Regions from separate parts of the Halomonas sp. KHS3 genome, predicted to be linked through region 2. Evidence: predicted binding sites of a transcription regulator. Region 2 holds the regulator's gene; each other region holds the start of a gene.
What was found. Region 2 encodes FliA, which starts transcription of late flagellar genes. Its sites were predicted from a motif close to CTAAAGTTNNNNNNNNNNCNGCCGATA; they were not measured.

Region 1 (9,921 bases), on a different contig from region 2:
ACCAATATCAATCACATAGATTGGCCCATCAAGTTCCCATAAGGCTGTGGGTTTCTTATGCAACTGAGATTTCGTAAGATTAGAATTACGTGCAACATCATTATGCGCTGATTCTTGGACGTCGCTTTGTGGTAACTCAGCATCACCATTCAGCGTATCATTATATGTCGATGCACTATCAGACACTAATTGCTCACTATTGGCCGGGGAGTACGCCAATCTAGGGCTAGACTCCTTCAGGCTATCAGTATTGGATTCATCAATACTGGGGTTCAGCAGTCTTTCTTCAAATAAGTATTTTTCTGCTTTTTTTTCATCTACTTTAACCAGCACCTCATATGCCATATCTGTAATGCCATACACGGTATGCAACAGAAAAGCCAGTTTGGAGCGCTGGTTTTCACTCAGCTCAGCCAGCCGCTCGTGAGTGGGCAGGAAAATGGCATCGGCACTTTGAAGTTCGGTAGCTTGGCGAATTTCTGCAGATACGCTATCCGGCAGGTGGCTTAAGTGCTGTTGGTTATTGAAACGATAGAAACGAAAGCCGTGGCGTGACATCCAATGCTGAATTTCAGCTAAATTAGGCTGATGCTTATGCGTTGGCTGAAAGGCAATACGCACTTGAGTGACTAGCGTATCTTTAAGAGCTTTTTCGCCGTTTTCAAGGATTGCAGTGGCGTCGCTTAGATCATCTAGAATTAACCAATCCAGACTCTCCAGCCCTTCGATGCTATCTAACGCGATGGTATTGATCGGAAGCTTAGCAAGCACGCTTGCACCTGCTGGGTTAGCTCCGTACTGTTGTTCCGCTGGCAGCGGTTCCAGGGTGCTGCTCAATGCTGGATCTAAGCACGCATAAAGCGTCGCTGTGGTACCATTCCCAAGCACAGCATGTGGGAAAACTTGTACGTCGTCGCTACCTTCGAATTGATTCGGGTTTTCCACTCTGCTAGCAGGGTCGAATGAAACAATACCAAAGGCTTTTAGCTTCCTTAGGCTTACAAGACTTTGCTGCCGGATAAGCTCTGAACCGTTATCTAACACTATAATCTTGCTAGGTAAAGACCAGCTGAACTCGTCTGCCTCGGTTTCGAAATTTTCTGCATAAATAACATCAACGGGTGTTTCTTCGTCTGTAAATTGTGCCTGCCCCGTTTTATCGAACGTTAAAGCAGTTGGCTGCTTTCCCTCGCAATGGCGCTGCCAAATGGCACGCATCGCATCAGTAAAGTGTCTTGAAAAACGAGTGGCATCACATACAGGCGATTCTAATAAGGCCTGACGCAAGTGTTGCCTAATAGTAGCAAGACTATCTAAATCACTGGCTAACGAAATAGCACGTTCTTGGTAATCTTCCCAACTATTTACTACTAGCTCCGGCATACCTGCATTGGCTAAGTGGGTGGCACTATGTCTTCCGGCGAAAGTTGGCCCAGGAAGCGTGATAACAGGAACTCCCATTAACAAAGCCTCACAAGTCGTTAAACCACCAGAATAAGGCCAAGGGTCTAAAGCAATATCTACATTTTCGTACGAGGCAAGTAATTCTCTATGGCGGGATGGCCCTTCAATAATTAATCGATCAGCTGATATACCTAAGTCTTTTATTTTTAGCTCAATATGATCTTTCATCTCCTTCGATTCATATTGAATACTCTTTAAATATAACTTTGAACGTGGCACTCGATGTAAAATCTCTGCCCAACGACTAATTACAACGTCATTTATCTTTTTACCATTATTAAAACATGCAAAAGTAACAAACCCATTTTTAATCGCAGGCAAAGAAGATACTAAAGGAGCATACACAGGTGGAGAGTAGCATATATAGTCGTCTGGCAATCGAATTAAATTTTCAACATATCGATCATCCACCCCTAATGGTGTTTCAATACTATCAGAGATAAGATAATCGATAGCTTTAACGCCTGTTGTATTTATCAGCCCACCAACCCATTTAATCTGAAGTGGCGCTGCTCTCATGGCCACAGCCATCATTCGATTTCCGGAGTTATGGCCTGACAAGTCAACAAAAATATCAACACAGTCAGAAACGACGAGTGAACAAAATTCTGAATCTTCTAAGTGGTCAATTACTTGCCATTTACTGGCGATATTTTTAAAACGCTCAGTAACATCATCACAATGATTATTCGAGCTATAAAAGTAAAAATCAAATTGATATGAAGAACAGTTTTCTAATGCTGAAATTATCATATGGCCTACAGGATGGCTACGAAAACCATCAGATATCATGCCAATACGAATTTTTTTTTCTTTTTTTAATAAAACGTTAAACTCTTTGGTTTCTGTTAAATCAAAACTTCTACCCCATTCCATACATATTTTTTGCAGTTTAGCTTCAGAAATCTCTGGATGATAATGCGCAGTTGTTAAATAATTTGACCACGCAAGTGAGGTACTGTCAGGAAACGAGATGGCTTTTTTGTATACTGCAAGGCTTTCTTCTAATCGCCCAAGGCTATTGAGCACATTCCCTAGGTTATTATGTAATGCAAAACTATTTGGATTTATAGAAACCCCTTTTTCATAACAAGACAATGCATCTTTATAACGATGCAATGACATCAATATATTGCCTTTAAGTGAAAGATATTCACCTTTTTTTGGCTTTAATCGGCATGCCGCTTCTGCAAAAATAAGTGCATCTTCATTCTTCCCCTTCTTACTCAACAAATAAGCTAATCCGTAGCAAATACCAGGATTACGTTTTTCAACTTCATACCCTTTCAGCAAATACTCCTCAGCTTCATCATATAGCCCTAGAAAATAAGATGCCTCCGAGTATTTTGCGTAATCCTTAGCATCACAAGCGCCGATATTATCAAGTGTCGCAAAAACGTCATAAGCACTTTGATAGTTTTTATCATCTAAAAACTCGATTGCTTTTTTCTTCAAATTATTAATATTACTCATCAAACACCTTCACTATAATCAGCATATGCACATAACCATAGCTCTCATGCTAATCAATAAATCTAAAAAAAGACACAGCCACCGTGAAATATTTTGCAAATAGAGACTAGAATGAAAATTATAAGTAAATATTTTAAACAAAAAAGGCAGGCCATAGGCCTGCCTTATATGTACTTGTCTTAACTAAAAATTATCCCAGAAGAGACAGTACGTTCTGCGGTGTTTGGTTTGCCTGTGCCAGTACAGAGGTGCCAGCCTGTTGCAGGATCTGAGCACGGGTCATGTTAGCGACTTCACTTGCGTAGTCAGCATCTTCAATACGTGACCGAGCAGCGGATAGGTTGGTTTCGTTGGTCTGCAGGTTGGTGATCGCAGACTCGAAACGGTTTTGGATCGCACCTAATCCAGAACGCAGCTCGTCGACTTGCTTCAGAGCACTATCAAGCTGCTCCATCGGATTAGCAGTTGCACCGTTCAACAGGTCTTTAGCTGACAACTCACCACCAGCAACGGTAAACGCAGCTTCCGTTTGATCAGTAGTAATGTCGGCCTCGGAAGGCTCTAGCGCTACGCTGAAGTCCTGAGCATTAGCGGCGCCAGTACCTGCAATATCAAAGCCTTGCAATTTAAGGGCTGTAACTTCTGATTCATTTTGAGCTTCAATGTTAACTTCAGCATACCAATTACCGGCTTCATCAACTTTGGCAGAACCCGTATCTACTGTAATGGCACCGGCTGACACACCTAGTTTTGTTGCAAGGTCAGCTGCGAAGTCATTGACAGAGCTACCTACAACAGCAGTTGAGGATCCGTATGCTTTTTCAAATGCTGCAGTTGCTGTAGCACCACCAGCTGCAGCAAGATCAGTCGAAGTACCTTGTGGGCCATTAACATTGAAGCTGGCAAGGTTTAGAGTACCAGCAGTGATTTTTTCCAAGGCAACGTCGATAGACTCACCGTCGTTGGCACCCACCTGAATAGACAGGCTTTGGTCGTCAGCAAGCACTTTAACGCCGTTGAAGTCAGTCTGATCAGAGATACGGTTGATCTCAGTCAGACGCTGATCGATTTCGTCCTGAATGGAAGCACGGTCATCAGCAGAGTTAGTGTCGTTCTGAGACTGAACGGCCAGCTCACGGATACGCTGCAGGTTGTCGTTTACCTGGTTCAGGGCGCCTTCAGCGGTTTGCGCAACGGAGATACCGTCGTTGGCGTTACGCTGAGCCTGTGACAGACCAGTGATCTGTGAAGACATGCGGTTGGCGATGGCTTGGCCAGCGGCGTCATCTTTAGCGCTGTTGATGCGCAGACCAGAGGACAAACGCTCCATAGCGGTAGACAGGGAATTCTGTGATTTAGCCAGGTTGTTCTGGCCGATCATCGCTGTGATATTGGTATTGATCACTGACATGGTGTGTATCTCCTTGCATGGACACTGGCCTTGAAGGCCCGCTTTTCGGCCACTTTGTGTGCCGTTATATTAATTAACGGCAGCGCGGCGGGGTTCTTTAGGGGAAGTGGTAAAAAAAGATGTAAAAGTTGGTAACTGAGAGGTGATGCAAGTAGTGTTTTTAGCAAACATAATGATTGTTGCGCTTCTCTTGCAAAAACGGCCTCATAGTATAGGAGGCCGTTTGTTCATTCTGGGTTCTGGTTAACGTTACTTCTTGCGACCTAGCTGAGCGTCAAGTGCATCAAACTGCTGGGTGAGGTAAGAGCTGGTTTGGTTCATTTGGGCGACCATGCCATCTAACTGACCAAACTGCTTACGATAGCGGGCGATGGTGCTCTCTATCGTCTTTTCCATGCGTTCAAAGCGTTCATCTAAGCTTTTTACACGATTTTCCGCTCCCGTAATGGCACCTTTGATAGTTCCATTGTCACTTAATAAGTTGGTTAACGTCGTGGTTAGCTGCCCTGCCATGCCACTCGCTTCATCTTTGCCAGCAAAAAAATCGCTGAGCGCGTCGGGACTCTTGGCCGCCAGATCACTTAACTTGTCTTCATCGAGCTCTAGCTTACCGTCACGCTGCAAGGTAATGCCTAGCTGGTTAAGGGTAGAAAACTCACCTTCCGCAACACTACCTATCATCACACTGCGCAACCGAGACTCAATGGTGCGTACCGTGCTGTCTCCTAGCAACTTACCGGCAGTTTGGGTTTTGCTATCATATTTTGTAAGGTTATTAATTGTTCCTTCCAAGCTATTATAGGCTTTAACAAACTCGCCTACCGCCTCGCGCAACGCTAGGGTGTTGCGCTCAACGCTTACCGTGCTGGTAGCCGTCTCGCCATCTTCCAACGCTAAACTTGCAATGTTGAGTGTAACGCCTTGAATAGCATCTTCAATTTGGTTACTGGCACTGGTGATATCAATTCCATTTACCTTCAATACAGCATCTTTGCCCATCTGCTGGGTAGCCGCATCTTCACTAAAGGGGCCAGCCACAGCTACACCACCGCCATCAACAAAACTAAAACTATTGATTGAGGCCTCAGCGCCGCTTTCCTTGGAACTCAATGCCAATCGATAGCCCGTACCGTCATTGATGATAGAGGCACTGACTCCCGACTCTTTGTCTGCATTAATTGCATCACGAATATCGCTTAGACTGCTATCGGCTGTTAGGGCGATATCGACACTATCGCCACTGCCAAAGCTAAGCTGAAACGCAGTCGCCCCTTGTAAGTCGAGCGCAGCATCTTGATCGCCAACGCGGGTAGACGCGAGCGTACCCGCAGTGGCCAACTGGCTAACTTGAACGCGATAACTGCCGGGCAATGCATCGGCTGTCGCTGTTGCTTTTACGCCCTCTCCCTGCACGTTGGCAGAAAGGCTTTGATACAGCTTAGGATCGTTTATTTTCCCTACTACATCTTTAAAAGCATTCAGCGATGTTTGCAGTTGACCATAGGCTGAAACTTTGGCGCTTTGATCTGCTTTTTGCTTCGTAATCGGCGCAAGCTTACCGCGCTCTGCTTTCTGCAATTGATCCAATAGGCCAGTCAGGTCAAGACCCGAGCCAACGCCAAGGGAGGTTATCGTCGCCATATTGACTGTTCCTCAGTAAAAAGGCTAAACCTGAAACATTCAGCGCATGGGGGTACGCTGACAATTGTGATATGTAACCCTATCGGCTGATTAGCGGGTAACTTTAGCGCTTTTTCTTTCGCTAAATTGATTGTTTTTCTTTTGCTAACAAAAACGCCTGCTTAGCACAGGCGTTTTGGGGTGGGGTTAGGCGGCAGAGTGGATCAGCCTCGACCTAGCTGCGCATCCAGCGCATCGAACTGTTGGGTGAGATAACTGCTGGTCTGGTTCATTTGCGCAACCATGCCATCCAATTGACCAAACTGAGTGCGGTAACGAGATATCGTTTGCTCAATTGATTGCTCCATACGGGTATATTGCTCTACAAGCGATGCTTTGAGATTTTCAGCCCCGCTAATCGCACCTTCCACTCGGCCATTAGAGCTAAGTAATTGTTCGACAGCTGTATTAATTTGCCCTGCCATACCCGCCTCATCCGTATCGCCTGCGAAGAAGGTTGAAAGCGCACCTTGGTTATTAGCAATGGCATCATCAAGTTTGTCCTGATCGATCTCAAGCTTGCTATACCCAAGCTCGCTATCGTACTTATGAGAAATGCCAACATCGCTGAGAATGGAGAGTTCACCCTCAACAGCCCCACCCAGTACACCGCGCAAGCGCGATTCGACGGTACGGACGGTGCTATCGCCCAATAGCTCACCCGACTCGCCAGTTTCGAAATTGAAACTGGTGAGATCACCAATCTTGTCTTTAAGGCCATTGTAGGCTTCCACAAAGCTGGTCACAGCCTCGCGAACAGCGCGGGTGTCTTGCTCAACGGTGACCGTACTATCACCCTCTTCTTCAAGGTTAAGTGTCACACCTTGGATAGCGCCTTCTACCTTATTAGTGGAGCTGGTGATGTCAATGCCGTTGACGGTAAGCGCTGCGTCAGTACCGCTTTGCAGCGTATTGGCGGTATCTGAAGTGAACGGGGCAGTACCGTCAAAACTGAAATCAGCGATAGAGGCATCTGCGCCGGTTTCACTAGAGCTAAGCGCAAGGCGGAAATTGGTACCATCATTAATGATAGTCGCGTTCACGCCAGAATCTTCAGTGGCGTTAATTGTATCGCGAATATCTTCCAGAGTGCTGCCTGACGCTATATCGACCTCTTGAGTGGAACCATCAGCAAAGTTCAGGGTTAATTTTTGGTCAGCAGCTGTGATTGCCTCATCGGCGGCTGTCACCCCTTCTGAAGCAAGTGTGCCGCGAGTGGCTAGAGTGTCAACGGTAACGTTATAGCTGCCTGGCTGCGCTTCCGCATCAGCAGCGGCAGTAATGGCTGAACCGCCCACATTAGTGGAGAGACTTTCGTAAAGAGCACTGTCATTGAGCGCATCAGCAGCAGTTTGAAACTGCGAGAGCGCGCTCTTCAACTGCCCGTAGGCGGAAATCTTGGTCTGCTGGGTTTCCTGCCGCGCCGCAAGCGGAACAAGCTTCTTTTCCTCAGCGTCTTGTAACTGATCCAATAAGCCGTTGAGATCCAGGCCTGAGCCAATACCAAGTGATGAAATGGAAGCCATACTTTACCGTCCTCTTTTATAACGTCATCACGCTGTTGCTTACACTGCCCGTGAAGAAATTTATCATCCTAGTAGTTAATAGCTATCGACCGTTTGAAATTAAACTTAAATCTTTTTTTGCTCACCACCTAATCGTGGCTCTTCCGCCCTACCCCAATGTAACGCAACCCTGCCTCTTCAACAGCACTTGGCGTATACAAATTACGCCCATCAATGACGACTTTTCCAGCCAACTGGTCGGCTAGCCAATCAAAATCGACACTGCGAAACTCTTTCCACTCGGTGCAGATAACCAAAGCATCGGCACCTTTCACTGCCTGAATTCGGTCACCTGCCAGCATCAGGTCATCCCGCTCGCCATAAATGCGGCGGCATTCTGCCATGGCTTCGGGATCAAATGCCTGCACCTTAGCGCCCGCTTGCCAGAGTGCTTCCATTAACGTACGGCTTGGGGCTTCACGCATATCATCCGTATTGGGTTTAAAGGCCAAGCCCCATACTGCGATGGTCTTACCGCTTAGATTGCCTAAGTTATCTTGCAGTTTTGTGAACAGGGTCTGCTTTTGGCGTAAATTCACTGACTCGACGGCGGTGAGCAGTTCCGGCATATAGCCTAATTGACGCGCGGCACGCTCTAACGCTTGGACATCTTTGGGGAAGCAGGAGCCGCCGTAGCCACAGCCAGGGTATATAAAGTGGTAGCCAATACGTGGGTCGCTGCCAATCCCTCGGCGCACGTCTTCAACGTCCACTTCGAGCCGTTCGGCAAGATTGGCGATCTCGTTCATAAAGCTGATTTTGGTGGCGAGCATGGCATTGGCGGCGTATTTGGTCAGCTCTGCGGCCCGCACGCTCATAAACATCAGCTTTTCGTGGTTGCGGTTGTAGGGGGCGTAGCACTCTTGCATATGCGCTTTCACCCGCTCGCTTTCTGTACCGACGATAATCCGCGCGCCACGGGTAAAGTCATCTATCGCCGCCCCTTCCTTCATAAACTCAGGGTTCGAACACACATCGAACGCGAGCGATACACCTCGCTGTTCGAGCACATCGCTGATAACGGCGTGGACTTTTTCCGCGGTGCCCACCGGCACGGTAGACTTATCAATCACCAGCTTATAGCTATCCATATGCTGGCCGATGGTGCGCGCCACCTCTAATACATAGCGTAGGTCGGCACTGCCATCTTCATCGGGCGGCGTTCCCACGGCGATAAACAGCAGTTCGCCATCGGCTACCGCCTGGGCAGCGTCGGTAGTAAAGCGTAAACGGCCAGCCGCCACGTTATGGGCAACGATAGTGCTTAGCCCTGGCTCGAAGATCGGCACCTCTCCGCCATTAAGCTGATCAATCCGATCAGCGTTAACATCCATACAGGTGACTTGATGACCAACATCGGCTAAACAAGCACCTGCAACAAGGCCGACATAACCGGTTCCGAATACACTGATATGCATGACTTATTAACTCGCTAAAATACGTGGTAGCGAGCGTAGCACATTGACCTACCGTTGATGAGTTCAATAGTGGGAGATTCTCTCTAAACTATAGACCTTGGTCTAACATCGACTTTGGTTTATAATGCGCTGCAACAAGCCCGACTTGGTGCTGACCGCAGGAGAACATGCTATGACTCCGAGACTTATGACTTCAGAACCCATGCCTCCAGAACTGACGAAAGAACGCTCTACTCCATCGTCTTATGGGTCATCGACCACCGCAAACGTTCAACGTAGCCTTCGCCAGTGTTTATCGATTGCCGCTGAGCTGCTGTACGATCATGGTCATGTGCTCGAAACCATTACCCTTCCCCAGCGCGGCTTAGCCCGCCGCGAGTTGTCGGCACTTAGTTCTGCCGCGCCCACCTGGGCAACCTGCCAACAGGTGATGGAAGACAGTGAGGCAGCAACCTTTAATGAGTATGGCCGTTTTGTATTAACCTGCCTTGGCCGCGAATTGATGTTTGATATGTTTGGTCAAGGGGCCGCTGACTGCGCCTAACCCCTCTGACGCCAAGCATTGCTGCCCTAAACAGCTGATCAAAAAAACGCCCATAAGCGAAAGCTTTGGGCGTTTTTTGCTTGGTCTTATATTCTTCAGGCTCATTTTTAAAGCCTGGCCCTATAAGACCTAGTTCTATGTAGCTTAGCGCAGGCCGAGCATTGACAGAATGAACAGCACAACCACGATAAGGCCAATAATGTAGATAATATTACGCATAGGGCACTCCTTGCTTATTGCGTTTTAGGGAAATCAAAGGCTTGCTTACCCATTAGCCAACACCTCCAGCCTAGCAGGCTTTTTCTGCTTTTGCGTAATGTCGCTGCATTTCCCTCTTAGAAAGTGGCTGTATTAGCGTGGCCGCAT
Region 2 (9,921 bases):
AGCGGCTTTCATAAGCCTGCAAATAGAGGTTCTGGAACTGTTCAAAGGGGAACTCGGTAGGCACATTGACCGTTTTCGAGATCGCTGAATCCACCCAGTGCTGGGCGGCGGCTTGAACGGCAACGTGCTGTTCGGGAGATATCGCATCGGCGGTAACGAAGTAGTCAGGCAGGTCGCTGTCCACCGCATCAGATGCAATAAAGTGACGGTAGGCGGCCAGCTCAAAGGAGACGACTTCGACCTGCTCTTTGGTCTTCTTGCCCGACTGAATAATATTGCGGAAATAGCGATGCGAGAAGGAGGGTTCGATACCGTTGGAGGCGTTGTTACCCATCGACAGGCTGATCGTGCCGGTCGGCGCGATCGAGCTGTGGTGGGTAAAGCGCGCGCCGTGCTCGGCCAGTTGCGCCACCAACTCCGGCTCATGCTCGGCCACTTGGGCCATATATTGGCTGTAACGGGCGTGCAGAATGCGCCCTGGCACTTGATCACTCACTTCGTAGCCATCTTTAGCCAACTGTGGCCGCTCACGCAGCATTTTGGGGGTAATGGTGTGCTCCTGTTCGAGCACCGGCGCCATGCCCTTCTCTTGAGAAAGCTCCAGCGCCTGTTTCCAGCCCTCAATGGCTAAATGACGGCTGACTTCATCGGTGAATACCAGTGACTGCTTAGAGCCGTAGGGAATCTTTAACATAGTAAGCGTCGACCCTAAGCCTAGAAAACCCATGCCGTGGCGACGCTTGGCTTCAATCTCACGCTGCTGCTGGGGCAGCGGTAGACCAGCAATTTCCACCACGTTGTCGAGCATACGGGTGAAGATCGCCACCACTTTGCGATAGCGTTCCCAATCAAAGCGCGGCTCGGCGCCAAAGGGGTCGATCACAAACTTGGTTAGGTTGACAGAACCCAGCAGGCAGGCGCCTTCTGGCGGCAAGGGTTGTTCGCCACAGGGATTCGTCGCACGGATATCTTCGCAGAACCAGTTGTTGTTCATCCGATTAACTTGGTCGATCAGGATAAAGCCGGGCTCGGCGTAGTCGTAGGTGGAGGACATGATGGTGTCCCACAACTCGCGCGCTTTAATCACTTCAACAATGCGGCAGGCGACGCGGCCTTCGGCATCGACCGTGTAGCCCTCTTCAACCACCGGCCAGTCGCGGTAGATCAGGTCTTCCGCTTTGACATCCTCTTTCTCACCGGGGTGCAGCGGAAAAGCCAGCGGCCAGTCAGCATTGTTCTTGACCGCTTCCATAAATTCGTCGGTGATCAGCAAGCTGAGGTTAAACTGTCGTAGGCGCCCCGCTTCGCGCTTGGCCTGAATAAACTCACGTACGTCCGGATGCCCCACGTCAAAGGTGCCCATCTGGGCACCACGCCGACCACCAGCAGAGGCGACGGTGAAGCACATCTTGTCGTAGATATCCATAAACGCCAGTGGGCCGTTGGTGCCCGCGCCAGCGCCGAATACGAACGCGCCCTTATGACGCAGCGTCGAGAAGTCGTAGCCGATACCCGCCCCGGATTTCAGCGTCATACCCGCATCGACCACTGAGTCGAGGATATCGCGCATGGAGTCACGAATGGTGCGGGAGACAGTGCAGTTAATCAGGCTCACCGCAGGCTTGTAGGCCTCAGCCCCCGCGTTGGAGAGAATACGACCGGCAGGTATGGCGCCATTTTCCAGCGCCCAGCGGAACTTCGGCAGCCACTCTTCCGCCTTATCACCTTCCACCGCAGCCAGGGCGCGAGCAACACGTTCAAACGTAGCACCGACGTCTTGATCCACGGGCTGACTATGACGATCCTTGAGACGGTATTTGGCGTCCCAGATTTCCCGCGAGGGGGCCTGCATCGGGACATCATTAGAGGTCTTCATAGCCTTGGCAGCGGTGCTCATGTCGCAAAACTCCTTCACAGCGGGGTGAATTATAGCGCTCAAATAGGGCGATTATACGTAGCATCGGAGTGAAGTATAGACGTGACCTCCCACCATATGAGGCACTTTTTTTAATTTTTTCTACCATATATAGGAAAATCAGCGCGTTACTGTTTTGCCAATCCCAAACACGATATAGACTGGGGTTTTGGGTTAAATGGCTTTGATCATGTCCGCAACTCACTTCCTGCGCTCTCCATCCCAGTATCTTTGCACGCTCACGTTTACCGTTGTGGCGATAGCGACCATGTGGATGGTCGCTACGCCCGTCACTAACGCGACCACCTTCAATACCGACGATGTGGCCACCCACGACCATTGGCAGTCAATGACGCTCTCACTGGGGGGCGAACGCCACTATCGGGCGGTAGAAACCCACAGCTACTCGGATGCGACGCTGAGCTTGAATGCCACCTCGGGCGTTTGCGATTTACCCTGGCTGGAGATGCGCGTCACCCTTGAGCAGCAGCAGGGAGAGAGCCGTACAGTAAACCTGGTGCCCACTCGGCTGCGCATCGATGAGCGGCCCGTTATCGACACCATGGCGGAATTTATCACTGAGCGCGGCGATGACGGGTTTTATGCTCACTTTTATTTAAGTGACTTGGCATCACTGATGGCCGACATGCGCCAGGGGGAGCAGCTATTTCTCGGCTTCGACCAGGACGAGCGCGAGCCGTGGTATATGACCTTTAGCCTAAAAGGCGCCGATGCGGCGATCAACCGGATGCTCACCCAGTGTGAAGGTAGTGGCACCTAAAGGTTTGCTTAAATCAGCACCACAGGCTCAAGCGCCATTTCAACGCGGTTGCGTCCGCCATGCTTAGCGCGGTACATGGCGTCATCAGCCCGGGAGATAAGGGTTTTACAGCTGTCACCCGGCTGCCAAACGGCGACACCGATACTCACTGTAACCGTTTGCTCAACGCCCTCTATACGCAGCTCTTCTACCAGCGAGCGCAGCCGCTCAGCCAGGCCAGTGGCGGCATCAACATCGGAATGAGTCGCCAGCACAATAAACTCTTCGCCTCCCCAACGGCCCAGGTGGTCGCAGCCACGCAGCGAGCTTTCCACTAAGCGCGCCAGGGCCACCAGCACATCGTCACCCACGCTATGGCCGTGAGCATCGTTGATCTGCTTAAAGTTATCCACATCGAACAGTAGCAAGGCAAAAGCGGCCGCATAGCGCTTGGCAGCCACCAGCTCTGCATTGATCGCTTCTTCGATGCGGTAACGGTTCCACACCTTGGTTAGAGGATCGAAATGGGCTAATTGCTCAAGACGCTGGTTGGCTTCGGCAAGGGCTTTGCGTTCGTGCTCCAGGTGCATATTCAGTGAGCTAATTTCATAGGCAGAAATCGCCAGCGTCAGGTCTTCCCCCAAGTCTACCGCCGCTAAGCGCTCTACCCGCAGCCACGCTTCACTTCTGCCGACTACCTCTTCAGACCAAGCAACCGATGGAGCCAATATCACGGCCGGTTTAGGGTTGGTTGTAGGCTGCATCGCCCAATACAGCGTTTCCACCTGCTCGGGGCGAAAAAAAATCAGCCAGGCGCGCTGGGTCGAACTCATTGGCAGCGGCACTGCTAGAGCCCCACACTGCTCGGGCATGGCTAGCGAAGCGGTTAACGTCTCTTTGCCGATTTCGCGCGTGCACCAAGGGCCGCTATGTACATGAGTTCTTTCCAGGCGCAGCACAAACTGGCTTATCGCTTCTGGAGTCGGCGTCACACCCGCTTGATAAGCGCCACCATTCACCCACAGCACCACGCCATGGGCGCGAAACAGCTTCATCCAGATAGCCGCCTGCTCATGAAGTAACTGTTGGGGACTTTGCGGCTCGCTGCGCGCTCGCGCACTGAGCACGAGGCTATCCTGAACCCGTTGTAGGTAGCGGGCTTCTTGACGCGCCCGTAGCAACAGCATGCGCTGGGTGGCCATTTGCACGAGGGTGCGAACGGCATCACGCACGGGGGGTTCAACCGAGTGCGGTGCTGGCGAATGGCAAAACACTAGACCCCATAAGCCAGTATCCCCCTGCATGGCCAAACTGAATGACCCACGCACCCCCAGGCGATTTAAATATCGCTGCCGCTCAGGGGCAGGGGCGCGTAAAAAGCTGCCGCTAAGGCTCACTCCCGAGTAGGCGGGAGTCAGCGTTTCAGGCGGCGCATCGACGTCTTCAATTAACCGAACGGGGTAATGTTGGTAACTTTTGCGTAAGGCGACAGGGAAGTCGCTTGAGGGGAAGCGCTGACCCAACAGCGAGGGCAGCTGGTTGCCCAGCGCTTCGGCAACCATTAAACCATGCCAATCACTGTCGAAATGGCACACGGTGACGCGATCATGGCCGGTGAGCTGTTGAATAGCGTTAACCAAGCAGTCGAGCAGCTCTTCCTGGTGGGTTGCGTCGGCTAAATGCATCAGCCGCTCATTGACTGTGCCAAGCAGGCGGCGCTTACCTTGGGGGTTGAGTGGCTCAATCTCGACGATGACCTTCCCACCTGCTCGGTAAGCATAGAGCTGAAAACGCATGTTGCTATGCTTGGAACGAATAAACACCAGCGGGCCGGAGAGTTTCTGCTGCCCCTGCAACTCGCGGCGCACCCGCTGGCTTAGCCGTTTTCCTAACACATAGGCAAGAGTGTGCGGCCCATTTTCAGGGCGCTCAATACCGGTCAAGCGGGTTAAGTTGGTGCTACTGGCTTGAATGCGGCGACAATCGGCATCTAAAACCAGCAGAGCTCCAAACGACTGCAACCGCGGGTGGTACATGGACACAAACGTGGCCTCGCAATCTATTCACCCTCGACCTGCTGCCTTAGCAACAACTCTACGCGACGGTTGGCAGCTCGGCCCTCCGCCGTTGCGTTCGGTTCCATGGGTTGGGTGTCGGCATAACCGACGGCCCGCATACGAGAGATATTGAATCCTTGGCGCTCTAAATGCCTCACCACAGCGATAGCCCGCGCTGATGAAAGCTCCCAATTAGAGGGGAAGCGGGCCGTTGAAATAGGCACGCTGTCGGTGTGGCCTTCTACCGAAATCTGACCGTCAAAACGGGTCAGCACATCGATAAGGCTTTCTACCACCTCTTGCCCACGGGAAGTCAGTACAGCTTGACCGCTGGGAAATAAAAGGCTGGTATCAATACGTAACGTGACCCCTTCACTCCCTTGCGAAACACTGACACCGGGGATGTCGAGCCCATCAAACTGCGGCTGAACCCCTGAATGGCGGGGCTGAATACCAGTGGCTAGAGACGCCAGCGGCAATGATGATACAGCGCTAGCCGAGCGCATGAAAGCAGTATCAGCCGCCTCACCGCCTCCCGGCGGTGTCAGTGAAAGCAGCAGCACAAAGAGCGTGATTAGCAGCGTCAGCACATCCAAATAGCTGGTTAGCCAACCCTCGTCACCATCGCCTGGCGACGGCGTCATTTCCAGTGCGTGGCGCGTATCACGGTCAAGCATCTGGCCTACCCCTTCGCCGCCGCACTAACCGACGAATCAGGCCTTGGTTTGACGCTGTTATCACGGATCTCATCGTGATAGTTAGCTACAAACGAGTTGAGGGTCTCTTCAATAAACGACGGCAGGCGGCGCTTGGTAATCAGCGAAATACCTTCCAGCACCATGTTCATGGTAATCAGCCGCTCTTCGGTGCGGCGCTCGAGTTTCACCGCAATCGGCTTAAACACCAAGTTGGCGAGTAAAATGCCGTAGAAGGTGGTGAGCAGGGCCACCGCCATGCGCGGGCCGATCACCTGCAGGTCGCCTGCGTCCATGACTTCCAGCATATTGACCAGCCCCACCAGGGTGCCGATCATGCCAAATGCGGGTGCGTAGGTGGCCATGGTACGGAATATTTGTGCCTCAGCATGCTCACGCGCTTTAAGACGGGCAATGCGCCAACGCAGCATGTCAAAAATTTCATCCTCTTTGGTGTTGGCAATGACCAGTTGGATCCCGGTACGCAAAAACGGGTTTCGGGTATGCTCCAACTCGCGCTCGACAGCACGTACATCGCCCTTAAACCAGAGTCGCGACATATCCACCAATTCGCGGATATCGTCACGCATATAGGTATTTTCGCGCCGGAATACCAAGCCCACCAACCGTACGACACGCAGCACCTCTTTCAGCGGATAGCTGATAAAGGTTGCCGCTAGGGTACCGGTCACCACAATGGCCAAACCCGGCAAATTGATAAAACTTTCAGGGGACTCTGCGGTGAAAAACAGCACGCTCACCAACAGTAGTATGCTGGCAAATATGCCTATCAGCGTCGAAGGGTTCATCCACGGCTCCTTGCCGGTCACAAGTGAGTAAAAAGAGGTGTTATGCCGAGTCGTGTAAACGCGCGCGTAAGCGGCTGACGGCTTGGCTGTGCAGTTGTGAAACGCGTGACTCCGTGACGCCCAACACAGCCCCTACTTCCTTAAGGTTGAGTTCTTCTTGGTAGTACAGCGCCATTAGCAGCTTTTCACGCTCTGGCAGCGCTTCAATTGCCTCAATCAACGTTTGTCGTTGCTGGCCGTCTAGCAACTGCTCGAACGGTGAATTAGCCAATTCATTATTGCTAGGCTCGCCACCATCGGCCACCAGCTCTTCAAACGGCAACAGTTGACCACTGTTGGTGTCGTTGAGGAGCTGCTGATACTCACTCAACGGCATTTCAAGGTGTTGGGCGATTTCGTTCTCTTCTGGTGCCCGTCCGAGCTGTTGCTCTAATTGACGAACGGCACTGTCAACCGCTCGCGCTGAGCGGCGCACGCTGCGGGGCAACCAGTCGCGGGTACGTAATTCATCCATCATTGCACCGCGAATACGCTGACTGGCAAACGTCGCGAACGTTGCTCCCTGGGTGGCATCGAAGCGCCCCAGTGCTTCCAGCAGCCCTACCATCCCGGCTTGAATAAGGTCGTCGAGCTCAATGCTGGCTGGCAAACGGACCTGAAGCGTCAAGGCCTGACGTCGTACCAGTGGCATGTATTGCGTCAACAGCTCACTCTGTTTGATCCTGCCTTGTGCTGTGTACATCCTCTCGCCTCGCGTCTATCCAGCCTTCACTGATAGTTCACAATCATTTGCAGCCCCTGGACACGAACAGGCCGCTGCCCCGGACGTAAAGCGAAGCGAAAATGCAACGGCGCATCCGCGGCAAACCCCGCCAGGGCAGTGGTAGTCCCCCGCATGCCAGCTAACGCAACGCACTGCTCAGGATGGCACAGCCAAGCGTTTAATAACGCACCAGGGGGATATTGAAACTGCCAATGAATACGCCCGAGCTGTGCTGACTCCACATTGTTAGCAGCAGCGGGTGGGGTAGCGTTTTGACTAGCACTTGCCCTATCACTCATCGCTACCATCAGACCTGGTATCTGGCTGCTCCAGCTACCGGGTGTCGCCTGAGCGTTTCCCGTTAACCCTGCTAGTAGACACCCTGTCAGCAGTACTGGGCTCAGTAGCAGTCTCCCTCTTAATAGCCAGCTTAGCATGCTTGGTCTCCTCAGCAGAGTGCGCTCATCGTGCAAGTACCAACAGCTCCATATTTAAGTAGTAATCAGCTGCCTCACGCAAGTTATTGAGCAACCCTTGACGCGGCAAATGCGGCTCGTGGAGCGCCAGCAAACGGCGCGGCCCGCCACGCTCATGTAATTGACGCAAGGTACGGAACATGGAAGCAAAGGTATCGGCATCGCTACTGATCCACAGTGCCCAACGGCTGTATTGATCGCAAAGTTGGGCTAGGTCGGCCGTTTCGGCCATGACGATATGAATATCCCAATCCTCAGGATCACCGGCCCAGCTTCGACCTAACGTCGACCACTGCCCTAATCTTGCTTTAACCTTGTTCACCTGGGCTGCACCACTACCTGGTAGCCCGACCACAATAAGCGGAATTTTGGGCTGGTGCGCTACCACCGTTGCTGGCTCTTCCACCGCTGCAGCTGTCGGCGTTAACAGAGAGGTAGGCTGTTTAGATTCCGGCACGTGTTCTGCCGCCGCAACATCAACTGTACCCTCAGCTTGCTGCTGTTGGCGCTGCAGGTTTGCCCACTTGCGTAGACCCGATGCTTGATCCTGTTCGCTCACACCACGCCCTCTCGACTAACACTGCCCATTTGACGAATCGCATCTCGTGCCATAAAGGCGTAGACCAGTGCATCAAGCATGCCGGTATCGCGGCGGCGACGGCTGTTGCCTAACAGGTTGAGCAGATCGCCACGCAGCGTCTGCGCCTCCTCATCATCAGCAACATCGAGATGCCCGGCGACCGATGCCACACCGCTGGCCATCAATAGGCGAACTTCAGCATTTAGATCCCCGCTATCGGCCTCTTTTAACTGCTGCCACGCGCGACGCGTCAAGGCGGCCAAGCCTTCGCTTTGCAGCTGGGTTAACAGCAGTGAGAGCACCTCTGCTCCTAGCCGAGCGGGGGTAAGCCAGTAGCGGCGCGCCACTACTTTGGCGCTTTCCGGATCGCGAACTTCACCGAACCAGGCGAGTAGAGCCGTGCCGCTGGCGTCCTCGACTTCGGCGTAGGCAGTCCACAGTTGCACCGATTGGCCACGAAAACGCACGCCCACATGGTGCGTTAGCACACTGTCACTAAATAGCTGGCGGATAGATTGACGTTCGTGGTGAAAGCGTAACCGATGACTGGGGGCCACTTGGCTGACCCAGGTCAAGTGCTCAGCTTCCAGCCACGCTAGTGCATCCGGTTCAGGGAAGCGCGGCAGTAAGTGCACCGCTACACCGCTCGATGCCGACAGCGCGGCTAAGCGTGGCTGCCATCCTGCGGCGTGGCGATGCTGCAGCCAGGGTAGCGCCAGCCAGGCACCATCCGTGTCCAGGCCAATGTCCGGCATTGCCCAGTCGCAGCCGCGCTCATTGCGCCGCGGAAACCACGCCATCCCTAAGGTGGTCTTTGCCGCTGGATAACCGGCAAGTAATGCATCCAAATGCGTTTCCTGCAAACGACTAGGCAGCGAAGCTAGGTTCCAGATCTCTTCTAATTCCGCAAATCCCGTGACACGTTGGCGCAACCTCGCCAATAGCGACGACAAACGACGCCCTTGGCCCAGGACATCCCGCGACCAGCGCGGCATTCCCATCGGCGCATCGGCACTTTGCACCCGTTCACGCTGAGGAGTCGCGGTACTCAGCGCTTGATCCACTAGCGCATCGGGGGCGGCAAGGGCCATATCTTCGGGCACCTGCTGACCATTAGAACCAAACAGGACGCGCATCCCGTGACGCATAATAATATCTAACACTGGAGCCAGACGTCCCGCCTCATCCTGTTTGGTGATAATACAGTCATCTAACTCTGCGCCCGCCGCCCGCGCGGCCTGACGGTAGCGCAGCACCACTTCTTCGAGGGTTTCCGGTTGGCTGGCAGCATTGAGTAGCAGCACCAAACGTACCCGCGAGCGTCCTCCTTGCAGGTGGGCAATCTGCTCTATCACCCGCTGGTCACGCTGACTCATGCCTACGGTGTCGATAATTACCCACTGCTTGCCCTGCAGGCGGCCCAGCAAATCGTCGATGGGCTGTTCGGCATCCAAGGCGTACATCGGGGTATCCAGCAGGCGCGCATAAATGCGCAACTGCTCATGGGCACCGATCCGGAAGCTGTCGGTGGTAACCAGCGCTACCGGGCGCGTGCCGTGGCGCATCACAAAACGAGCGGCCAGCTTGGCGGTGGTGGTGGTTTTACCTACCCCCGTTGGCCCCACCAGGGCAACAATGCCGGTTTGGTCGAAAAAGCTTGCTTCATCGTTGAGTACGTAAAGGCGATCCATTAACTGCTGTCGCAGCCACTGCAGTGGGGCTTCGCTATCGCCGTCTAACCTGGTTAGCGATGCAGGCAACCCAGCCAGCAGTTCATCGGCAATTTCGCTGCTAAAACCCACATTCCATAGCAGTTGACGCAGCCGTGCAGCCGTTCCGGTGGGCGCTGCTGGCGATGGTGAAGCA
Region 3 (9,921 bases), on a different contig from region 2:
GCTGGGCTTGGAACTGCCCGTCGTTACCACGCCAAGGGGCAGCTTTCGTTCCTATGCCATTTCGGACAACATGCTCTATCTGTCAGGTAAGGGGGCTCCGTTGCGAGAAGAGGGAGTTGTTGTCCCAAAAGTTGGGCAGGAAGTCACTGTTGAGCAGGCTCGGATGTACGCTCAAGAGGTTGGCCTGTATCTCCTTGCGCTCATTAAAGAAGCGCTGGGTGACTTTGATCGGGTTCAGCGTGTCGTGAAGGTGTTTGGTATGGTCAATGCTGATCCTAACTTTACCTCTCACACTGAAGTCATCAACGGTTGTTCCGACCTGTTTGTTACCGTTCTTGGTGAGCGCGGTGAGCATGCACGCTCTGCCATTGGTGTTGGCTCATTGCCGAAGGGGTTTGCTGTGGAAATTGAAGCCATCGTTGAGTTTTCAGGCTCTTCGCCACACCATCGCGACGCTTAACCTCTTCCTTGAGCTGTCCCCACTTTTGGTAGCTTTTGCCAAACGCCGAGGGCTTAGGCTCAGTAAAGGCACACTCCTGCCGGAAATCAATCGGGTTCGGAGCTAGCGCTTGCCGAGAGCATCATCAACAAGGAGGAAAGGGTGCAAATTTGTGAAACGGAGAGGCTGGTTATAAGAACGTTGTCCTTAGACGATGTTCCCGAGTTGACCAATATCCTCAGCGACCCTGAGGTGATGAAATATTCGATTCGAGGCGTTTGCGATGAAACGGCGACTCGGCAGTTTATCGAGTGGTGTTTGGAGAGCTATGCAGCTCACAGCATCGGGCCGTGGGCCTTAGTAGAGAAGGATTCTGGAAATCTTGTTGGCTTTTGTGGTATCAGCCCCGAAGAGGTCAATGGTGTTGAGGAGATGGGGCTAGGCTATCGGCTAGCCAAACGGTACTGGGGGCAGGGGCTGGCGTCTGAGTCAGTGCAAGCGGTACTCCATAATGCACTTAATCAAAAGCAGCTATCGTCGGTGGTGGTTATTATTGAGCCTGAGAATGTTGCGTCGCTTAAGGTCGCAGAGAAAGCCGGTTTTTCTGCGTTCGATAATCTTGAATTTCATGGCCGTCCGGTGAGGCAGTATCGGTTAACTCAGCAGTAGAGGGGCGTACTTCATACTAATGAAATGAAAGCGATAGGTGCGCGATGAGTGGCATTATGGGCTAACCCGATTATGCCAGTAGCCCGGCTTTCTCGAGTGATGGGCGAAAGCAACAATGGTAATTGTTTGGTTATTGGAAACAGTCACAAGGGAAAACGGGAATTGTTGAAGGATGAAGCGCTTTGCGCCACGTTTGCGTGCTTCGCCTATTACAGGAACCAGTGGTGGATTTGGTGCGCTTAGCTTTGTGGTAGCTTGTTCAAAGGTATCAATAAGCTGTTCACCAAGCCCCGGTGATTCGAGTTCATACTAAGCTGCGGCTTCCATCAGTTCTTCTGAAGCCTCTGGACTAACCTTTACTATCAAAATCAGTTCCTTAACCGAGCTCTGGCACGCTCAAGGACTTCACTGACATCTAAAGATTTGATTTTGCCAGATTCAATCTCATTGATTCTGCGACATATCTCCGCGTCCCAAGCTTCCGATACACTGATTTCAGCCATACCATCCAGGCTTGCTACCAAATCATGAGCGAGTTTAGCTCGCTCTTTCTCCGATAGGGTCATTGCTTCGTTCGTGATGGTTTCAAGTTGCGCTGTATTCATCTATTTACCCAGCCTCATGGAAACGGCAATGTCAAAATCATGCAGTAAATTACACTTGATAACAAGGCCATCATGCCTGCCTATGGACTGTTGCGGAACCATATCATTAGCGCAGTTGGCAGATTCTGCGCCGAGGAAATCAATGCCAAAGGTCATACTGAAAGGATTTATCATCGTCCCCGAGCCGGATCTGAACGCTGTTAAAGCAGAGCTCATCAACCATAAGCGGTTAACCCTGTCTGAGCCCGGCTGCCTCGTTTTTGAGGTTGTTCAAGGCACTATTAACCCCTATCGATTTGATGTGTATGAAGAGTTCATTGACCGAGACTCTTTTGAGCGACATCAAGCTAGAGTGAAATCCTCCGCCTGGGGTAAGGTTTCAGCCAATATTGAAAGGCATTACAGTCAGCAATCCGCTGGGTAGCTAACCCAGCGGCTATAACCGACGTTTCTTACTTTCGTATGTGTGCTCTATTAGCCGCGCTTCTTACCAGTATCTCTCATACTCATCACGTAAATAATGAACATGATCAGTGAGCCCATTACAAAACACCATACGCCTACGGTTGCGTAGCTCGCAAAAGCGGGAAGAAACAAAAGACTGCCAAAGAAGAAAAATAAGCTTGATAAGAGACCGAGTAGGTTGGGTAGCTGTTGATGCTGCGCTATCTCACTGTTCATTTTATTTCCTTATCTGAACTATTACTTTCAAGAGCCTCACAGTGCTTAAATACTGATGTCCGGTGCAAACTGAAAGCCCACCGATACCCGATTCCAACTGTTGATTTGGACAATAATGGCGGTGAGGTCAATTAGCCCCTGCTCACCAAACGCAGCTAGGGCGTTTTGATAGTCGTTGTCACTCACCGCTTGCTGGCTGACCAGTGTTAGTGCTTCGGCCCAGGCGAGTGCGGCGCGCTCTTGTGTGCTGAAGCAGGGGGCTTCACGCCAAGCAGGCAATACGTCTAAGCGAACCTGGTGTTCGCCATCGTCTCTGGCCTCTTGCGAATGCATGTGCTGACAAAAGCAGCAGTGATTAATTTGCGAAACACGTAGGTTGACCAAGTGGATTATCGAGCGATCAACCGTTGAGTCTGGGGCAACGTCGCCTAGTGCCGTCAGGTGCTTAGCTAGGCGGGGGCAAAGGCGATATACAGACTGTTGAGAGATACGAGTAGACATGTGGGTGACCTCGGTGAGTAAGTTGAGAGCTCAGCTTAACGTCGAGGTTTTTTTACGCCTTGTAAATTTGCGACAGTTTGCGCTTGCGATAGGCGGCGGGCGTTTCATAGGCGAGTGATTGGAAGGCATGGGTGAAGTGAGCTTGGTCATAGTAGCCGCATTGCAGGGCTATTTCCGTTAGGGGCAGCGTGGTTGCAAGCAGTCCATGGCGGGCTCGGTTCAGCCGGGCATAGGCCACTAATTGGCCTGGGGTAACGCCCACCTCGCGTTTTAATTTGCGCTCCAGGGTACGTCGAGTAAACCCTAGCGTGGCGCCTAACTGTTGGGGCGGAAGCTGAAGTGCTCCAATGGCTTGAACAATCTTAGTGATACGGCTATTGGCGGGTGGCTGGCTTTCTAGTCGATGTAACAACCATGTTTCCAGCAGGCGTAAACCCTGTTGCGAGTCCGACTGGTAGAGGCGCTCTACCACAGGTATTAATCCTTGCAATCCTAATGGTTCAAGCTCGTTATCCAAGCGGTAGTGTGTATCTGTGAATGCTTCGGGTAGCAAACCCAGCAAGCAGTGGGTGCCGGCTGCCTTAAAACGAATGCCCAGACAGGGTGCGGTGGTGTCGAGTGTCTCTATCAACGTGGTTTTGTTGAAACAGAGCGTGATAATGGGGTGGGGGCTGGTGAGCTTGATGCTGAGGCTAGCACCGGCATCAGGGTAGAACTTTTCGGTTCTTGATTCAGTGAGATGCCCTGGGCGCCCCATTGACCAAAGGCACTGAACCCACGGGGCTAAGCGTTTATCAGGCAGGCGATGCCGAAAATTTAGATCGTTAGCGTTGCTTGGCAAGATGAACTCGGTCATGGCGTTAACCAATGGTATGTTTTTTTAATGATGGCTCACATTAACTCAATCACGTAGCATCTGGGAGCTGGCCCGGCGCCATACACTAGGCGGCGCTTTTTCCTGGCGAGCCCAGTTGCGCCTTAGCTGCCGCTCATCCCCGAATCCGGATGCTTCGGCGATACGCGCTAGCGTCCATGTCGTTTCGGTCATTAACGCTTTGGCTCACTGCAGGCGCAACCCCATAATGTAGTCGCCCACCAGCATGCCGGTGAGGCTTTTGAATTGGCGCCGGAAATGACGCTCGCTCATGGCTGCCTGAGCCGCCAATGTCTCGATACGCCAGGTTTGCGAAGGGGCGGCACATATTGCATCTTGAACGCGATGCAGCCGTTCATCCACATGATTGCGGCCCTCAAGCCATGCACCCAATTGAGGCTCCTGACCACTGCGACGAAGATACAGCACCATCTCTCGCGCTACCGCCAAGGCCAGTGAATGGCCACAAGCACGGGTAAGCCAGTACAGCATGGTATCAATGCCGGTCGAAATCCCCGCGCTGGTTAAATAGCGCCCGTCCTCGGTAAAGATACAATCACTTTGTACCTTTGCTTGTGGGGCTTTGGCTTGTAACTGCTCGATTAGCGCGTGGTGGGTGGTACAGCGTCTTCCCTTTAACAGGCCCGCGTCTGCCAGTAATAGCGTGCCTGAGCAAACGGTCATCAGCGTATCTGCATAGTGGGCATTCGCTTTGAGCCAAGCAACACACTCTTGCTGCGCTAATGGCTCAAGGCTATTGCGGTACTGCCCAGGAATAAGCAGTAAATCTTGAGTAGGAAGCTGTTCAGGCAAGGGATCGATGCCGCTAAGGGTCAGCGGCCCTAGCCACTGCATGGCCGCTTTGGGGCCGAGATAGCGCACCTGAATGTCTATCGAAAGCCGGTCAGCACACTGTAAGACCTGAAGTGGGCCAACCAAATCAAGTGGCACTTGGCCGGGCATCATCAGTACCGCCACCCGCAAGGTGGTGGCTCTTGTGGATGGCGGTTGGCTATTGTGTTGCTCTTCACTCACGGGGGGGTTGCCATTCGTTGATCATGTCTTGTGTGCTGATAATACGCGCAAAGCGGTCTTCAAGTACCAGTTCGGTGCGCGCCTTAATATCATCTGCTGACCAGGTGATGCCGTGGCGTGTCATGGGGAACGTTAGGGTAGCATCGCTGATAAAGTCGACGCTAAACCCTAAATCCGACGCCACCCGTGCGGTGGTTTCGCAGCATTGCTCGGTACGAATACCGCTAATCGCCAGCCGTTCAATGCCTCGCTCCCGTAACCAGCTTTCTAGTGAGGTATCGCTGAACGCGTTATGCGCACGTTTCTGAAAGGTTACCGCCACTTCATCGTTAAAGTCATCAAGCGGACGAATAAGGCCACCGTCAGGGTCGAAAGCCCCTTGGCTGCCAGGTGCCTCATGCAGAATGCGCACAACCGGTATATCGTTGGTCTGGGCTGCGTTCAGCACCGCACGCTGCTTGGGACGCCACGCCTGAGCCAGTGATTCTACCCAGTAATCGCGGGCAGGGAACGAGGCTTGAACATCAATTAATAGTAATGCGGTTTTAGGCTGGGTCATGGCTAATCTCATCGTGTTGAAGTGAGGTTACAGATTAGCTGTTACGCATTCTGCCAACGATGCGTTAAGCGGTCACAAAGGGGGCAATTTCGGCCATGTGTGGCCGAAGGGTAATATCTGACAATGGCGATTATGAATCATCTAGGCGCTAGGCTCTCACCTCTGAAGGGATATGCTTTCGAGAGGGCGAGAATTGTCTGCTAAGTTAAACTTGCTACCTTCAACACCATGGTTGTTGACCCAGAAAAGCCGATTAACCATTTCAAGTAGGGAAAATGCTCTTCGTTTACGGCGATAAATCCCTTGGACTCGTACAGCCTCCTTGCTCTCGGGTTGCTATCGATAACGTCTAAGCGGATCGTCTCGAAACCATTATCCACGGCATGTGCAATAATGCTATCCAAGAGTCTGGAACCTATGCCTCGCCCTCGGAATCGGCTATCGACAGCAATCCCATCCATCACCAATTCTTGAGATTTTGGCTTGCGCTCGAATAAGCTGAACACCAGACATGCCCAGAGCCCTTTCAATGTTCCAAGCTTGCCTATCAGCTGTTTCATCCCGATTCCGCTCGTTAGCGAACCATTGGGCTGCTGAAACCCTGCTAGCCCAATGACCTCATCTTCAAAGATGGCAGTAAAGGAAAATTCAGGGACAAAACAGTCGGAGAGTAATTGAATGCGCTTAGCCTTGTCAGGTATTGCGCTCGCGAATTTAGCGCCGAAAGCTTCTTCATATAGCTTAGCGACAGGCCCAGCCTTCTCAAGGTTAAAGCCTTTCTGAATCAGAACGTTCATATACTGGCTCCTAGATTCAAAGAGAAATGACCATTGGTCACAGACGCAGTGAATTAATTTTTATTTGCAGGGATGAGGCAACTTCAGTAGTGGATGAGGAATTGCCGCGGGTCTTTGGTTCAATATCATAAAGGGGGGATGCATCGTTAGTACCTTCACTGATAATGGCATGATGGGTACCTGTACCGTAAATATGTGTGCTAATTTGAATTGGTCTGGTCGACCGCATGCAATCATTGAAAATGTGATTGTTTCCAAGGATCACCGCAAGCAACGTATCGGTAAGGCCAATCTTAGGTGTGCTATAGACTTTGCCCAGCAAGCTGGCTGTTATAAAGCGGCGCTTATGACGAGGTCTAAAGACCCCGCGACACAGGTTCTACGAGTCTTCAGGATTCAGCCCAAGCAAGCAGAGGTATCAGGTAGGGTTCAATGCATAACGCCCCATCCGATGCGCACGCACGGTTTTGCCATTAATACGGGTAAGCGTAAGTTTTGGGATAGGAGAGAGACATGATACCAATCGAAACATGGATGGCTTTCACTGCCGCATGCGTTTTAATAATTCTAGTGCCGGGGCCTGATAATATACTCGCCGTTAGTCGTGGACTTAGCCAGGGGCGTCTAGCGGCTTGTGTCTCCAGCGTAGGAGCTGGAATGGGGCTGATGGTGCATGTGGTTGTCGCTTTTCTTGGTTTGGCGGCTCTTATCCAGACCTCTGCCGTTGCCTTTAGCGCCGTTAAATTGATTGGGGCCGGGTATTTGATTTGGTTAGGTATTAAAGCATTACGTTCCAGAGACTTGATTGCATTTTCATCGCATCGTCGTTTGTCTTACCGCGTGGTTTTAACCACTGGGTTTCTAACCAACGTGCTTAATCCGAAGCCCGCGCTATTTATCTTGGCATTTATTCCTCAATTTGTATCGCCGGCGCAGGGATCGATTGCGTTGCAAACGCTATTGCTAGGTGCTTGGTTTGCTTTTATGGCATTCGCTATATTCGCCGTGCTGGGTCTCTTTTCATCTATGTTTGCGCGCTGGTTGGAGAGTCGTCCGCGCGTAATTCAAGGCCTGAATATGGGCGCTGGAGCAATGTTCATTGCAGCGGGGTTATCAGTGATATTTCTTGAGAAAGTGGAGAACCGCTAGTCGAAGACGACTAAACCTTCACACAGACAAAAATAGCGTTTCCAGAGGCGTTATCCCAGGGGATGATTTTTTCATAGTTGTGCTCAAACACATGAACCTCAAAGTGAGGCGCTAAGAGTGCGCTTAACTCCGCAAAGCTGACGGCTACCATGGGGTGTTCGTCGTTCCATAGCTGTGTTCCTTCAGCGTTGGCTTTTTCAATGCTGAGCCTAAGCGACTGCTTTTCACCTTGGCCACTGTAGTGCCATCCCGAGCGGAACGTGAATAAATCGCTTTCTTGTTGGGCGCTGTGTTTAACAGATAAAGCGTTATCGATTTTGTCTTTATCGACTGCGTTAAAACAGAAAATACCACCAGACTTGAGGGCACAATGAGTACTGGATATACACGCTTTTAGCTTTTCAATCCCATCGTTGTAGTGGATTGAGTATAAAAAGCAGGTGATTAAGTCTTGAGGCTCGTTGGCCTTGAAGTCACTCATATCTTGCAACGTGAAGTGTGCTTCTGAACAACGCGTGGCGGCAATATCCAGCATGGGTTGATTAATATCAAGCCCGCTGCTGGCGTATCCAAAATCAATAAAATGGCGCACGTGTGGGCCGGTGCCACAGGCTAAATCTAGGTGTGTCGTTCCGCCGTTACCGAAAATCTGATGCAGCCTGCGAATGGCGTGGCTTTGCGCTTGATAGTCGATATCCACGCACATCAAATCGTAGTAGCCAGAAAGGTCGGTATAGAGGGCATTGACGGACATAGTGACCTAATAGTGGCAACTGAAATAGGGTGGGTGGCGCATAGTAAACGAGCGAGTAGGGTTTGAGAAGCAGGCACAGCTTGGAGTTTAACGATTACGCAAATACATCTTGCAGCCCTAAAGAAACTCTGACGATGACCGATATATACCTAAGACCATCGAGATTTCTCTGGTCGTTGCTAAATGCCGAGAGTGCCCGTTATGCCGAAAATGCTGATCTTTATCATCACCTTGCTTCTCATTCTGTCTAACCAAGCGCAGGCAAACTCGAGTGCGGCAGAGGCGGCGGCGTTGGCGTGGCTAGAAGCCATCGATAGCGGTCAGTATGAGCAGGCATGGGAATCGTCATCTTCACTACTAAAAAAGCCGCTTTCACCGCACATGTTAGAACGGACGATTGGTGCAGCGCGTCGTGACTTTGGTGCGGTTCAGTCGCGTCGGCGAGTAAGCGTTGTCCGCGAAACCTCTATGCCTGGGGCTCCAAGAGATGACTACGCGGTTTTGACGTTCCAAACACGTTTTGAAAACAGATCATCGCAGATTACGGAAACCATCACTCCTCACTTGGAAGAGGGCACGTGGAAAGTTAGTGGTTATTACTTGAACTAACCGACTCCTCAAAAATACTGCAACCACCTCTGGTTTGCAGCATTGCCTTGGTTCAGGCTCCTTTTCCCCTCGAATCCTGCCATCACGTTGTTCATGACGAAGCTCAATTTGGCTGCTACGTTGAGTAGATAGCCTTGTGTATGTTGCTATGGATAGGCTGCAGATTCAGACGGGAATGTTCAAGGCGTTGAATGCGAGGAGTGGGTATGCAAACCCTTTCTCTCAAACCGCACTGGCTCTGGTTGATGGTTGCCAGTTTGCTAATGGCTACTATGTCGTTTACATGGCAGGCCATGGCACAAAGCGCTTCACCAAGCGTTCTGGTGCTTAATATTGAAGGCGCCATCGGCCCGGCTACCAAGGACTACTTTGAGCGTGGGCTGGATAAAGCCCGCGAGCAGGGCAGTGAGGTGGTGATCGTCGAGCTCGATACCCCCGGCGGGTTGGTCGACACCACCCGCGACATGATTCGCGAGATGCTCAACGCTGACATTCCCGTGGTGATGTACGTTTTCCCCAGTGGTGCGCGAGCGGCAAGCGCGGGCACCTATCTACTTTACGGTAGCCACGTGGCTGCCATGGCCCCCTCGACGCATCTCGGCTCGGCCACGCCGGTACAGATGGGCGGTGGGCTGCTCGGCAGCGATGAAGACGAAGAAGATAATTCGGCTGAGGAGTCGGATGGCGAGGGCAGCGCCATGGAACGCAAGGTGATGGAAGATGCGGTGAGCTTTATCCGCAGCCTAGCGGAACGCCATGATCGCAATGCCGATTGGGCTGAAGAGGCCGTGCGCAATGCGGTCAATTTCACTGCCAGCGAGGCGCTGGAGCAGAACGTCATCAATGTGGTGGCGCGCGATCTTGACGATCTCCTTGAGCAGATTGACGGCATGAGCGTGGTCATGGAAAGTGGCGATGCTACGCTTGAGACCGCAGGCCTCACCATTGAACGCTTCGACCCTGATTGGCGCACCCAGGTGCTATCGCTGATCACTAATCCCAACATAGCCTTCTTCTTGATGGTCATCGGCTTTTACGGGCTGGTTTTCGAGCTGGCCAATCCCGGCAGCCTGTTCCCCGGCACCATTGGCTTGATTTGCTTGCTGCTCGCCCTGTTTGCGTTTCAGGTGCTGCCGATTAACTACGCCGGGCTTGCGCTGATGGTGGTCGGGCTGGCGTTGATGGTGGGTGAGGCATTTATGCCTAGCTTCGGCGTGCTGGGGGTTGGCGGCATCATTGCCTTTGTACT

Region 1: a site for FliA is predicted at 6,070-6,096, ahead of fliD (flagellar filament capping protein FliD). Genes of this name have one in related genera too.
Region 3: a site for FliA is predicted at 8,181-8,207, ahead of RO22_RS14080 (DUF4019 domain-containing protein). Genes of this name have one in related genera too.

What each region holds. Positions count from the first base shown of each region.
Region 1 is NZ_JWHY01000011.1:84,410-94,330, forward strand. It holds gene RO22_RS23950 (TDP-N-acetylfucosamine:lipid II N-acetylfucosaminyltransferase) at 1-2,937, opposite strand, end outside; gene RO22_RS20485 (FliC/FljB family flagellin) at 3,128-4,348, opposite strand; gene fliD (flagellar filament capping protein FliD) at 4,598-5,989, opposite strand; gene fliD (flagellar filament capping protein FliD) at 6,193-7,554, opposite strand; gene RO22_RS20500 (UDP-glucose dehydrogenase family protein) at 7,683-9,011, opposite strand; gene RO22_RS20505 (hypothetical protein) at 9,184-9,555, shown strand.
Region 2 is NZ_JWHY01000012.1:21,993-31,913, forward strand. It holds gene RO22_RS21400 (adenosylcobalamin-dependent ribonucleoside-diphosphate reductase) at 1-1,897, opposite strand, end outside; gene RO22_RS21405 (hypothetical protein) at 2,094-2,696, shown strand; gene RO22_RS21410 (sensor domain-containing diguanylate cyclase) at 2,705-4,711, opposite strand; gene RO22_RS21415 (flagellar motor protein MotB) at 4,735-5,409, opposite strand; gene RO22_RS21420 (motility protein A) at 5,415-6,236, opposite strand; gene RO22_RS21425 (RNA polymerase sigma factor FliA) at 6,277-6,978, opposite strand; gene RO22_RS21430 (flagellar protein FlhE) at 7,005-7,436, opposite strand; gene RO22_RS21435 (hypothetical protein) at 7,462-8,034, opposite strand; gene flhF (flagellar biosynthesis protein FlhF) at 8,031-9,921, opposite strand, start outside.
Region 3 is NZ_JWHY01000005.1:197,771-207,691, reverse strand. It holds gene RO22_RS14145 (RidA family protein) at 1-460, shown strand, start outside; gene RO22_RS14140 (GNAT family N-acetyltransferase) at 602-1,108, shown strand; gene RO22_RS14135 (addiction module protein) at 1,477-1,713, opposite strand; gene RO22_RS14130 (putative quinol monooxygenase) at 1,856-2,137, shown strand; gene RO22_RS14125 (YrhK family protein) at 2,188-2,394, opposite strand; gene RO22_RS14120 (carboxymuconolactone decarboxylase family protein) at 2,440-2,895, opposite strand; gene RO22_RS14115 (helix-turn-helix transcriptional regulator) at 2,948-3,751, opposite strand; gene RO22_RS25045 (helix-turn-helix domain-containing protein) at 3,797-3,943, opposite strand; gene RO22_RS14110 (GlxA family transcriptional regulator) at 3,956-4,804, opposite strand; gene RO22_RS14105 (isochorismatase family protein) at 4,797-5,363, opposite strand; gene RO22_RS14100 (GNAT family N-acetyltransferase) at 5,564-6,160, opposite strand; gene RO22_RS25340 (GNAT family N-acetyltransferase) at 6,261-6,677, shown strand; gene RO22_RS14090 (LysE family translocator) at 6,674-7,309, shown strand; gene RO22_RS14085 (class I SAM-dependent DNA methyltransferase) at 7,320-8,063, opposite strand; gene RO22_RS14080 (DUF4019 domain-containing protein) at 8,265-8,672, shown strand; gene RO22_RS14075 (NfeD family protein) at 8,879-9,921, shown strand, end outside.